4 regions of the Lactobacillus sp. B4005 genome follow, and region 3 is predicted to be linked to each of the others. Evidence: predicted binding sites of a transcription regulator. Region 3 holds the regulator's gene; each other region holds the start of a gene.

Region 1 (3,215 bases), on a different contig from region 3:
ATTGTTTAGCCAGCTCAGTTTTACCAACACCAGTTGGACCAGTCAGTAGGAATGACCCAGTTGGACGATTGTTATCCTTAAATACTTGCTTACGGGCAATTGCATCAGTAATCACGTCAATTGCATTATCCTGGTCAATAACGGCCTTCTTTAATTTAGCAGCTAAATCAAGGTTCTTTTGTCCCTCACTGGCATGAAGTTCGCTCATTGGAATCTTAGTTTTTGCTTCAATTAAAGCATAGATGTCTTGGTCGGTTACGCGTGGAGTTGCAGCATCATCAACGTGATCAGCTTTTTCACGTAACTCCTCAATCTTCTTCTTCAAATCACTAGCTTTGTTGTAGTCCTCATTTTTAGCGGCCTCTTCTTTTTCCTTTTCAAGACTAGCAATTCTCTTTTTAATTGATGCTTCATCACTAGGAATAGTGTCAAGACCCTTCTTAGCACCAGCTTCGTCCATTAAGTCAATTGCCTTATCTGGCAAATAGCGGCCCTGAATGTAGCGTTGTGATAATTCAACGGCTAAGCGTAAAGCACTGTCACTGTATTTAACGTGGTGATAGTCTTCATACTTTTTCTTCAGACCCTCTAAAATTTTAACCGTTACATCAGCAGATGGCTCTGGAACCTGTACTGGTTGGAAACGACGTGCCAAAGCAGCATCATTTTCAATTCTACGGTATTCTCCTGTTGTCGTTGCACCGATTAAGTTCAAGTCACCACTAGCCAGAGCTGGTTTCAAAATGTTAGCAGCATCGCCACTATTATTTTCAGAATCAGTTGAACCTGCACCAACAATGTTATGAATTTCATCAATGAATAAGATGATGTTTGGATTCTTTTTAGCTTCGTCAATTACCTTCTTCAGGCGCTCTTCGAAACTACCACGAAGGCTAGAACCCGCAACCATATCATTAATGTTAATTGCAATAATATGCTTATCTTTCATCTTGTCAGGAACATCACCTGAAGCAATTTTTTGTGCTAAGCCCTCAACAATCGCGGTTTTACCAACACCTGCAGGTCCGACTAAAACCGGATTATTCTTTTTACGTCTGCTTAAAATTTCAATTACTTCTTGGATTTGTTCATCACGACCAATTACAGGATCGTATTTATTGTTTTTAGCTTGCTCAACTAAGTCAACACCAATTGGTTTTTCCTTTTTTGGTTGACCAGGCATTTGACCGTTCTGGTTCATGCCTTGTGGAGAAATATTCATGCTCGAATAGTGAACTGGGATCGAGCCATTATCATCATTGTTAAAGAAAGAATTATTTAATTCGTTAAATAGATTGTCAAATTCGTTATCAAAATATGCCATACATATACACCCCTTTAATAGGTTTAAATTTTGTAATTAGCACTCGGCATTGTCGACTGCTAACTGCTTACATATAATATTGTAGCAGGTTATCCACAGAATGCAACCCTTTTTGCTTACTTTTCCACATTTTTTTGCTTAACTTGTGAATTTTTCCCTTTTTAACTAAAAAACCTTGATAAATCAACTTTATTGTTGTTATCAAGGTTTAATAATTATGCTATTTTTGATATAAATTCATGTGTTCAGCCAAATATTTGGCGGTTAAACTATCCTTTTTGTGCGATATATCCACAGGCTGCCCACATGCAACAATTTTTCCTCCCTGCAATCCACCACGTGGACCCATGTCAATCATATAATCACTATTAGCCATAATATCCAGATCATGAGTAATCGTAATAATCGTTGCCTTCTGCTTCAGTAATTTTTGAAAAACAGCTAGCAAGGTCCCAACATCGTGTGGATGAAGACCAACTGTTGGCTCATCAAAGACAAAAAGACTGCCTTTTTGCCGCCGGTGGAGATGACTAGTCAATTTTAGCCGCTGTGCTTCTCCGCCTGACAACGCAGGTGTTGATTCACCTAAATGCAGGTATCCTAGCCCCATATCATGCAAAGTAGTAATTGTTTTTTCAATCTTAGGCTCATCCCTAAATAACTGTTCTTTCAAAGCATCGTCAACCGAATAATCAAGCACGTCTGCAATACTCAGTCCATGCCATTTTACACGCAAGACGTCTTGGTTAAACCGGTGGCCACCACAAACCGAACAAGTCTCAACCATATCGGGCAAATACTGAATATCAAGTGAAATTGCTCCGGTACCACCACATGCCGGACACGCACCTTCTTTATTATTGTAGGAAAAATGCGCTGCCTTATACTTTAGCTTTTGAGCTAACGGCTGGCGGGCAAATAATTTGCGCAAATTATCCATAATATCAGTATAAGTAGCAACCGTAGAACGCTGATTTTTGCCAACCGGCGAGGAATCAACGCTAATAACGTTTTTGATTCCACCGCTAGTCAAATCTTTTACCCAGCTTGGACCATCTACCTGTTTTTCTTGCGCCTTTAATGCGGGAATGAGCGAATCAAGAATTAACGTTGTTTTGCCTGCTCCAGAAAAACCCGTAACTGCAGTCAACCGCCCAACCGGAATTTGCGTGTGAACATTTTGTAAATTAAAGCGGCCTTTGACAGTAAACTTAATTGTGCCTTCACTAAAAAGCTTCTTTACATCCACCTGTGGTCGCACATAGAGCGGAGCTGTTCCTTTTAAATACGGACCAATTAGGGATTCTGGCTTCTGCGCAATTTCTTTTGGCGAACCTTCAGCAATTATCTGGCCACCCTGCGAACCTGAACCCGGACCAATTTCAACAATCCAGTCAGCAGCACTTATAATTGAAGTTTCATGATCAACGACGACTAATGAATTACCTTGATTGACCAGTTCGTGAAAAACCTCAATTAGCCCAGCAACATTATCTGGGTGCAGTCCCACAGATGGTTCATCCAGCACATAAAGTACTCCTGTAGTTTCTGTCCGCAAGGTGCGCCCCAATTGAATTCGCTGCAATTCACCAGTTGAAAGACTATTAGCCTGACGAGCTAAGCTCAAGTAATCTAACCCTAATTTTAGTAGGGGCTTAACCTGATGCAGCAATTCACCCGTCAGATTTTGCGCTAAAGCTTGCATATCATCTGGTAGCCAGGCCGCGATTTCTTTCATATAATCATCAAGTTCACCGAGCGTAAGTTGTTCTGCTTCAACAATATTTTTTCCAGCTACCAATTGACTCCAGCGACTTGGGTCAATCCGGTGCCCATGACAGCGCGGACAGGTTTTAAAACGGTAAAAAGAATTAATCCGTTCCAGTCCACG
Region 2 (3,215 bases), 490 kb from region 3:
AATCAGACTGTACGGATTGCGCCGAACTCGTTCAGTTAGTTGACCTGCTTCTTCATAACCAACATAGCCAGGTGCTGATCCAATTAATTTCGAAACTGAGTATGACTCCATATATTCAGACATATCAAAACGAATCATAGCGTCTTCTGAACCAAACATTTGCTTGGCGAGCTGCTTAGCAAGCTCGGTTTTACCCACACCCGTTGGACCAACAAAGAGAAATGAACCGATAGGACGGCCGGACTTGTTAAAGCCAATCCGGTTTCTGCGAATTGCGCGGGCAACCTTATCAACCGCCTTATCCTGACCAATTACGTGTGCTTTTAGGTTTGAAGCAAGATTTTGCAGTTGGCTTTCTTCCTGTTTTTGTAAGTCGCCAACAGGGATACCTGTTTTTTCTTCGACAATCTTGTTCATGATCTTGCTAGTAATAATTGGTGACTTATCAGGATCAACTTTTTGATCTTTCATCTTATTATATTTTTCGATTTGATCACGATAATAAGCAGCTTTTTCGTAGTCCTCATTTTTCAGGGAATCCTGCTTTAATTGTTGTGCCGCATTTATTCGTTCCTTTATTTTATCTTTATCAACATAGGGAATTGTCAAATTCATACGAGAACCCGCTTCATCAAGTAAATCGATAGCCTTGTCGGGCAAAAATCTGTCTTGAATATAGCGCTCAGACAATTCAGCGGCGGCCTTGATTGCATCATCGGTGTAGTGAACATGGTGATAGTCTTCGTACCGCTTTTGAATACCTTTTAAAATTTGGATAGTTTCTGCAACTGATGGTTCCTTAACATCAACTGGTTGGAATCGACGAGCTAAAGCGGAATCTTTTTCAATTTCGCGGTATTCTTTTAAGGTTGTTGCACCAACAAGCTGTAAGTCACCGCGAGCTAGTGCAGGCTTAATAATATTTCCAGCATCCATTCCACCTTCAGCATTACCGGCACCAACAATTTCATGAATTTCATCAATAAATAAGATGATATCGTCATGATTTTGCAGTTCTTTGATAAGCTGCTGCATGCGCTGTTCAAATTGACCACGTATCCCGGTGCCCTGAACAAGTGAAACAACATTTAGTGAAATGATTCGTTTATCCTGTAATTTGGCTGGCACTGAACCGTCCACAATTTGTTGGGCTAAGCCCTCTACGACAGCAGTCTTACCAACCCCAGCCTCACCAATTAAGACCGGGTTGTTTTTGGTTCTTCTGTTTAAAATTTCAATGACACGCGCAATCTCTTTATCACGACCAATGACGGGATCAATTTTACCTTTTTTTGCCAATGCAGTTAAATCTGTACCATATTGATCGAGCAATGACCGTCCATTTCCACCATTATTTGGATCACCAGGATTACCTGGGTTCATTCCCGGATTGTTAGGGTTGCCATTCATACCGTTATTGCCGTTACTAAAGTTAAATAAATCGTTAAAATCGCCAAAGAAACCATTATTATCATTATTCATATTAATATTTCCTTGTTGTTGAAGTTCTTGATAGCATTGTTGACATAAATTAATTTCGCGGCTTTGCCCATTGACCTTTGCAAAAAGGTGAATTGAGGCAGGTCGCTTTTGACAGTTTTGACAAAGCATTATGTTATACCGCCTTTCTTTTCAATGATTAAATTATATAATTAGCACTCGCAATAATCAAGTGCTAAAACTCAAAACCTTTTCTGTCTACATGGTAAATATGCTAAAATAAGCCTTAGCAAATTTTTTGCTAAGGATGGAATATGTTTTATAGAAACGGTGGTAAATTTGGATTATCAAGAAATTCTGGAGCAGTTGGCAAATGGTGAATTAGATCATTATGAAGTTAAACCTGAAGAAGCCTTTAATTTTCAAGCTGCTTTAAGATCTTTTGGTAAAAGACAGAATATAACTGGCAAAGCCTTGCGAGGAGGCAAAATAGTTTACACTCAATCAAAGTCTGAACTTTAATGATGTAAACTGTTACATTTATATTGTCTAATTCACAAAAAAATGATAGTCTAATACAGGAATAGGTATTTACTACCGGTTTGATTTTTTCAATTCAAAGGAGATATTTATAATGGAAAAACGCGATTTTCATGTTATTGCAGAAACAGGTATTCATGCTCGTCCAGCAACTTTGTTAGTTCAAGCTGCTTCAAAGTTTGGTTCAGACATTAATCTTGAATACAATGGCAAGTCAGTTAACTTGAAGTCAATCATGGGTGTTATGTCACTTGGTGTTGGTAAGAATGCCGATGTTACAATTAGTGCTGATGGCGATGACGAAAAAGACGCAATTGCTGCTATTTCTGAAACAATGAAAAAAGAGGGTTTGGCTGAATAATGACCAGGACATTAAAAGGAATTGCTGCAAGTGATGGTATTGCTGTAGCACCAGCCTACCTCTTGGTTGAACCGGATCTTACGTATACAAAGACAACAATTAGCGATGTTGACAGCGAATTAGCTCGTTACAAAAAAGCAATTGAAGTTTCAACTGCGGAAGTTGAGCAAATTCGCGACAGTGCCAAAAAAAGTTTAGGAGAAGACGAAGCACAAGTCTTTGAAGCACATTTGATGATTTTGAATGACCCTGAATTTACGGGGGCAATTGAGAATGAAATCAAGGAGCAAAAGGTCAATAGCGAAGCTGCGCTAGATGAAACCGCTCAAAAATTCATTACGATTTTTGAAGGAATGACTGATAACGCATATATGCAACAGCGTGCTGCAGACGTTCGCGATGTTTCTAAACGGATTATGGCTCACCTGCTAGGTAAAGAATTGCCAAATCCTGCATCAATTGATCACGAAGTTATCGTTGTTGCACACGACTTAACTCCAAGTGATACTGCGCAGTTAAACAAAAAGTTTGTTAAAGGTTTTGTAACTGATATTGGTGGTCGGACTGCTCACTCAGCAATTATGGCTCGTTCATTGGAGATTCCTGCAGTTGTCGGGACTGATTCAATTACTAAAGATGTTACTAATGGTCAAAACCTAGTTGTTGATGGGTTGAACGGTGACGCTGTAATTGAACCAACTGATGAACAGGTAGCTGATTACAAAAAGAAAAGTGACGCTTTCTTAAAGCAAAAAGCTGAATGGGAAAAATTAAAGAATGAACCTTCAGTAACTGCTGATGGGAAGAAATTCACGATTGCTGCTAACATTGGTACACCAAATGATATGGCAGGTGTAAACGCCAATGGTGCTGA
Region 3 (3,215 bases):
GTAAAAAATGGCAATTCAATTCCTTTGAAAACGAATGCAAAAAGGGTTGCATTAAGGTACAATAATAGCGTTAAAGCAATCTATCAAAAGGATGATGCTGTTTATCGCCCTGATTTGATGCTGTTACAAAACGAATAGGTGAAATGAAGGTTATTTATCGTGCACATTATCCATTTAACTTACCCCATCGGCGAAAAGCTATTTCCAACTAATATTATCTTAGCGCTTGGTTTTTTTGATGGTGTCCATCTCGGACACCAACAGTTAATTAAAATTGCCAAAAAAAAGGCAGACAACAAGCACTTGCCCTTGGTTGTAATGACCTTTGACCGTCATCCTAAAGAGGTTTACCAAAATTCACAAGTTACCTATATAGATAATTTAGGTGAAAAAGCCTATAAAATGCAAAAACTTGGTGTTGACTATTTATTGGTCATGCATTTTAATGAGCAATTTTGCCAGTTAACAGCACAAGAATTTGTTGATAACATTGTCGTCAAACTGGGTGCTGACACGGTAGTGGCTGGCTTTGATTATACTTATGGTCCCAAAGATATTGCTAATATGAAAAATTTTCCTAAATTTGCTAGAGGCAGATTTGAAATAATTGATGTTCCGAAACAATCTTATGATGGGCAAAAGATTGGCTCGACGGAAATTAAAAAGGCAATTACTGCTGGTCAGATGGACTTAGCACAAAAACTTTTGGGTGCGCCATATGTTATGTCTGGGACAGTAGGTCATGGTCTGCGTAATGGACATAAATTGGGCTTTCCTACAGCTAATCTAGTATGGGATACTAACAAAGTGGTGCCAAAGGTTGGCGTGTATGCAACCCGAACTAAAATTAAGGGTCAATGGTATGACTCAATGACCAGTGTTGGCTATAATGTAACTATTAATGATAATAAGAAGATTTTTATTGAATCTAATTTATTTGGGTTTAATGAAGAAGCTTATGACGAGGACATGGTTATAAAATGGTACAAGTATACACGTGGTGAGATTAAGTTTGCTAACTTGAACGAGTTAAAAATGCAGATGAAACAAGATGAAGCTCAAATAAAGGCTTATTTTGCGCAGAGAAACTAATAAATTCTTCCGGTTAATTAGAAAACTGCATTTTGTCAGAAAAAGTTTAGCACTCGACTTGACATTCTGCTAAAAACTAGTATCATAATAATTGTTAGCACCTGATAAGTATGAGTGCTAAAAGTGAGGGCGATTTTTATGTTGACCGAACGTCAAGAATTAATTTTAAAGACAATTATTAATGATTTTACGCAAACGCATGAACCGGTTGGATCTAAGACGGTCATGAATCAGTTGCCAATTAAAGTTTCGAGTGCAACTATTCGTAATGAAATGGCTGCTTTGGAAGAGAAGGGATTACTTGAGAAAACACACCTTTCCAGTGGACGCGTACCGTCTACTGAAGGTTATCGGTATTACTTAGATAATTTGCTTGAACCTCTTCAAATCCCTTCGTCTGTTTACCAGAAAATTGTTAGTCAATTAGATCAGCCTTTTCACCAAGTCAACGAGATTGTGCAGGAAGCTGCCAAAATTCTTTCTGACTTGACTAATTATACTGCTTTTGCGGAGGGACCAGAAAATAGTGATTTAACTATTACTGGCTTTCGAATCGTACCGTTATTCAATCGCCAAATTATGGCAATCTTGGTAACCAGTGATGGTAACGTCCATAGCCAAGTTTACAGCTTACCTTATAATGTACATGGTGATGAAGTAGAAAAAGCTGTGCGGATGATTAACGATAAACTCGTAGGAAAAGATTTAAGCGAGATAACTCCTACCTTGCTTAATCAGACTTTAGGTAAAAAGCTAACGAGCAATCATGTAAGCGAACTAATTGATTTAGTTGAAGATGTTATTAACGATGCTGCTAGTGAGCAGATGTATGTTGATGGTCAAATCAACTTATTGAATAATAGTTCGTATGATGATGTTTCTAACTTGCGTTCACTATATGAATTGATTGATCACAATGATTTGATTTCTAATTTTGTTGATGACAAGATTAATTCAGAACGTGGTAAATATCCGGTACGTGTAAGTTTGGGTTCTGAATTGTCAAATGATTTGTTAAGAGATTATAGTCTGCTTACGGCAGAGTATAGCGTTGGCTCCCATGGCAAGGGCATAATTGCTTTACTTGGTCCAAATAATATGCCATATTCACAAGTTATTGGCCTTTTGGAATATTTTAGAAATGAATTGGCTAAGAAACTGCTTGAATATTATGGCAGGTTTAAATAAAGGAGGTTAGCCGTGAGTAAGGAAAAATATGTTAGCGAAAAAGATTTGGCTAAAAAACAAAGTCAAACAAAAAAGGCTAAAAAAGATGAGAAAAACAAAGTAAATACTAAGGCTGACGAGCACAAAGATCAAAATTCTGCAGAAAAAAAGCTTGCGGAAAATTTAGCCAAAGCTCAAGAAGAAAAGAAAGACTTGGAGGATAAATTCCTTCGTAGTCAAGCGGAAATGCAAAATATGCAAAATCGCTACAATAATGAGCGTGCACAATTAATCAAGTATGAATCACAATCTTTAGCAAAGGATGTTCTACCAGCAATGGATAACCTTGAACGTGCCTTGAATACTAAAGTAGATGATGAAGCTTCTAAACAACTTAAAAAGGGTGTCCAAATGACCTTGGATGCTTTGATTAAGGCGATGAAGGATCATGGTATCAGTGAAATTGAAGCTGAGGGAGCTAAATTTGATCCTAATTTACATCAAGCAGTACAAACCATAGAAGCTGAAAATGATGAACAAAAAGATCACGTTGTTCAAGTTTTACAAAAAGGATATTCATATAAAGATCGTACACTAAGACCAGCAATGGTTGTTGTTGCACAATAATTGAAAGGAAGATTATTAATGTCAAAAGTTATCGGTATTGACCTCGGAACCACTAACTCAGCAGTAGCAGTTTTAGAGGGTAAAGAACCAAAGATTATTACTAACCCAGAAGGTAACCGTACCACTCCCTCCGTTGTCGCATTTAAAGATGGTGAAATTCAAGTAGGTGAAGTTGCTAAGAGACAAGCAATCACTAACCCTAACACAATCTCATCAATTAAGCGTCATATGGGTGAGACCGATTACAAGGTAAAAATTGGCGATAAGTCTTATACTCCACAAGAAATTTCTGCCATGATTTTACAATATATCAAGAAATTTTCTGAAGA
Region 4 (3,215 bases), 430 kb from region 3:
GCAAGATAGAAGTTCTTATGTTCAGGATCGTAGGTAAATCCTTGAACAGGAGAGTTGTTATTAACAAAATTACCATCTGTTTTTCCAACTAATTTTGGATACCAGTTGTCACCAGTACGAGTTAATTGCCAATATTCGTAGCGATTATTCTTAACATCGTGATAAACAGTATACATTTCATAATCATTCATCACAACACCGTTATGGAAGTAACGTGGATTGTCTTGGTCGCCAACCCAAGTCTTAATGGTCCAAATCTTATTAATTTGCAAGTCGCTCTTCCGAATTTGTAATAATTCTTCAGAATCACTGCTCTCCTTCAAGGTATTATCATTGTTCAAGACGTAGATATATTTGTCACTTGAACCCATAGCTTGACCGTGGCCAATCGGAATATAAGGACTAACTTTAACGTGCTTTACATAATTGTTAAAATCCTTTTGTGACATATCAAGTAAGTATTGAGCGTTATAAGGACTAGTTAGTTTATTTAAATCATAACCTACAATATGGCCTGACCTTAAATATGTATGGCTTAATAAACTAGTATATGCCCATCCCTTTGACACAGTAACGCCTTCTGGGATATGACCTACACGGTTAATATTATCATCACTAGGGTCTTTAACACTGAGTAAAACTGGTTGATAGAATTTAGTCTTTAGCGTTAAATTACCGCTTGTCAAAGTGTGTTTTTCAGTTTCCGGAGAATATTCAGTTGGACTAACATAATTAACTGAAGAACCATAGTGTGTTTTCCATGCTTGATGGTCATTAGTACCTGGTTGAGCTGGTAAACTGTTAGTTACGTCTGGGTCGGCAATTCCCTCTTTAGTACTCTTTCTGACAGTAACTTTAACAGTAGCAGTAGCCTTACCATATGTATATTTTACTTTATAAGTTTTTGGAGTAGCACATGGTATGGTATCACGCGACACTTTGACATTATCATTGTCAATAACTGTTCCCATATAGTTAGTTGCATAGGAAATGGCATCTCTTGTAGGAAATTCATAGCCATCATTAAGAACTAAACTGACTGTTTTAGGGACAGCAATTTCATTTCTTGCAAAATAATTTTCATTGACATAGCCGACCTTACGACCGTCAACATAAATTCGCCAGTAGCGGTATTTCTTTGTTTCAATCAATTGGTCAGATTGAATGTGATTGTATTGGAAATTGATGCCGTCAGCGACTTTTTTGACAACCCTACCATTTTTAACATCTTGCCAAACTTTATAATTCTTATTGCCGGCAACTTTGGTCATCATGGCATAGCCAGTAATAATCTGTTTTGGCTTCTTTTTATTTTCTTTGTCTTCGTCGCCATTATCCCCATCATTAGGATTTTTCGGATTTGTCGGCGTTTTTGCATCCGTATTGTTATTACCATTGCCGTCGTCATCGTCAGCACTCTCACCATTATTTTCATTATTGTCAACTGTATCAGAGACAGAATTCTTATTAGAATTGTTTTGTGTTGGTGTTTGCTGCGTAGTACTGGAATCAGCTGCAACTGGAGTTGCACACAATCCAGTCGTTGCTGGTAAGCAGACTATCAATGCTGTCGTCATTGTTGCTATTTTTTTAATAAGCTTCAAAATTATTCCTCCAAAAATTTAGTTTACTCTTCGTATTATATAATAAGAATGTTGTAACTTAGAATACAAAATTAATACACTTTCATTGACAGGGTTTGATGTAAGTGATTTAATTAGCACTGTACTTATTAGAGTGCTAATAGATATGAATTTTAATTCAGGAGGTAAAAAAATGCTTGTACCTACAGTTATTGAACAAACTGCCCGTGGCGAGCGTGCTTATGACATATACTCACGCTTGTTAAAAGATCGAATTATTATGCTTAGTGGTGAGATTAATGATGATATGGCCAATTCAATTATTGCACAATTATTATTCCTTGATGCCCAAGACAATACGAAGGACATTTCATTATACATTAATTCACCTGGCGGTGTAATTACATCTGGTTTGGCAATCATGGATACCATGAACTTTATCAAATCAGATGTTTCAACTATTGCTATTGGTATGGCCGCATCAATGGCATCAATTCTTTTGACAAGTGGAGCTAAAGGTAAGCGCTTTGCTTTACCAAACTCAACTGTCTTGATTCATCAGCCTTTGGGCGGTGCACAAGGTCAGCAAACCGATATTCAAATTGCAGCCAATGAAATTTTAAAGAGTCGTGAAAAGATTAATAAGATTTTACACGAAACAACTGGTCAGCCACTAGAAAAAATCCAAAAGGATACCGAACGTGATAATTACCTGACTGCACAAGAAGCAAAAGATTACGGTTTAATTGACGAAATTATGGTTAATCAAAAAAAATAGTACAATAGTTTTAAAAACTAGTTTAAACTTTAATAAAAGAAGGTAACTCACTACATGGTGATTTACCTTCTTTTTAGTTTTACTTTCTTTTACACTTTTAATCAAAGTATACAGTTAAAACTAATTATTTATTTTAACTAAATTAGTTCCTGCAAGTTACTTTAAATCGGGCAGCTAAAAAAGATCATTTAAGCTATACATTATCTTGAAAAAACAGCTCATTATTGTTAGTAATAATGTTCTTGCCTTCTTGATTCTTACTAATATTTTTCTTTTACCCAGTGTCATTTAAGCTATAAATGTAACTACTTTTTACATAACTTGCTATAAAAAGTACTTTAATAACTATATTTTTATTTAATTATTAAGAAGTACTTTTACGACGAAACTATTAAAAATATCTGTTATTAATTATTCAATTCGGTCATACCATCGGTGTTCTTACCGCGAGAGTGATAGTGATCAATAATTCCAAGCTTTTTAAAAATTGTTTGTTTGTAAGCAATTTCTGCGTTCCATTCCACTGTTTCTAAAACTTCTGTCGCAGCATGCAAATCTGTTTCAGTAATCAAAACCCCGTGACTGTTTAACAAAAAAATGTTCTCTTTTGCGTCTTTACCCAACTTTACTAATTCGTTATGAACTAAATCTGCAAGTTCTTTGCTACATGCTTCTCGATATGGTAAACATTTAATTTTACCTAATGGGACATTGAAGGACGTGATTTCGGTTAAATTAGGCATATCTTGTCCTAAAGTGGCCCAAAACATGCTTTTTGGTGCATGTGAATGATAAACAACTCTAATTTCCTTATTTGCCTCATATGCTCCAATATGCATATTAATTTCTCGTGT

The links. Region 3 encodes HrcA, which represses chaperone genes, less so after heat shock. Its sites were predicted from a motif close to TTAGCACTCNNNNNNNNNGAGTGCTAA; they were not measured.
Region 1: J3U73_RS07235 (ATP-dependent Clp protease ATP-binding subunit) is a predicted target of HrcA. The motif match lies at 1,361-1,387, and genes of this name have one in related genera.
Region 2: J3U73_RS00850 (ATP-dependent Clp protease ATP-binding subunit) is a predicted target of HrcA. The motif match lies at 1,653-1,679, and genes of this name have one in related genera.
Region 4: clpP (ATP-dependent Clp endopeptidase proteolytic subunit ClpP) is a predicted target of HrcA. The motif match lies at 1,718-1,744, and genes of this name have one in related genera.

The regions. Positions count from the first base shown of each region.
Region 1 covers NZ_JAFNOZ010000003.1:4,583-7,797, reverse strand. Annotated here, with positions in the region: gene J3U73_RS07235 (ATP-dependent Clp protease ATP-binding subunit) at 1-1,324, opposite strand, end outside; gene J3U73_RS07230 (ATP-binding cassette domain-containing protein) at 1,545-3,215, opposite strand, start outside.
Region 2 covers NZ_JAFNOZ010000001.1:147,097-150,311, forward strand. Annotated here, with positions in the region: gene J3U73_RS00850 (ATP-dependent Clp protease ATP-binding subunit) at 1-1,611, opposite strand, end outside; gene J3U73_RS00855 (hypothetical protein) at 1,780-1,962, shown strand; gene J3U73_RS00860 (phosphocarrier protein HPr) at 2,075-2,341, shown strand; gene ptsP (phosphoenolpyruvate--protein phosphotransferase) at 2,341-3,215, shown strand, end outside.
Region 3 covers NZ_JAFNOZ010000001.1:636,822-640,036, reverse strand. Annotated here, with positions in the region: gene truB (tRNA pseudouridine(55) synthase TruB) at 1-138, shown strand, start outside; gene ribF (riboflavin biosynthesis protein RibF) at 160-1,092, shown strand; gene hrcA (heat-inducible transcriptional repressor HrcA) at 1,231-2,280, shown strand; gene grpE (nucleotide exchange factor GrpE) at 2,293-2,886, shown strand; gene dnaK (molecular chaperone DnaK) at 2,905-3,215, shown strand, end outside.
Region 4 covers NZ_JAFNOZ010000001.1:211,080-214,294, reverse strand. Annotated here, with positions in the region: gene J3U73_RS01145 (SH3-like domain-containing protein) at 1-1,604, opposite strand, end outside; gene clpP (ATP-dependent Clp endopeptidase proteolytic subunit ClpP) at 1,777-2,361, shown strand; gene J3U73_RS01135 (class II aldolase/adducin family protein) at 2,769-3,215, opposite strand, start outside.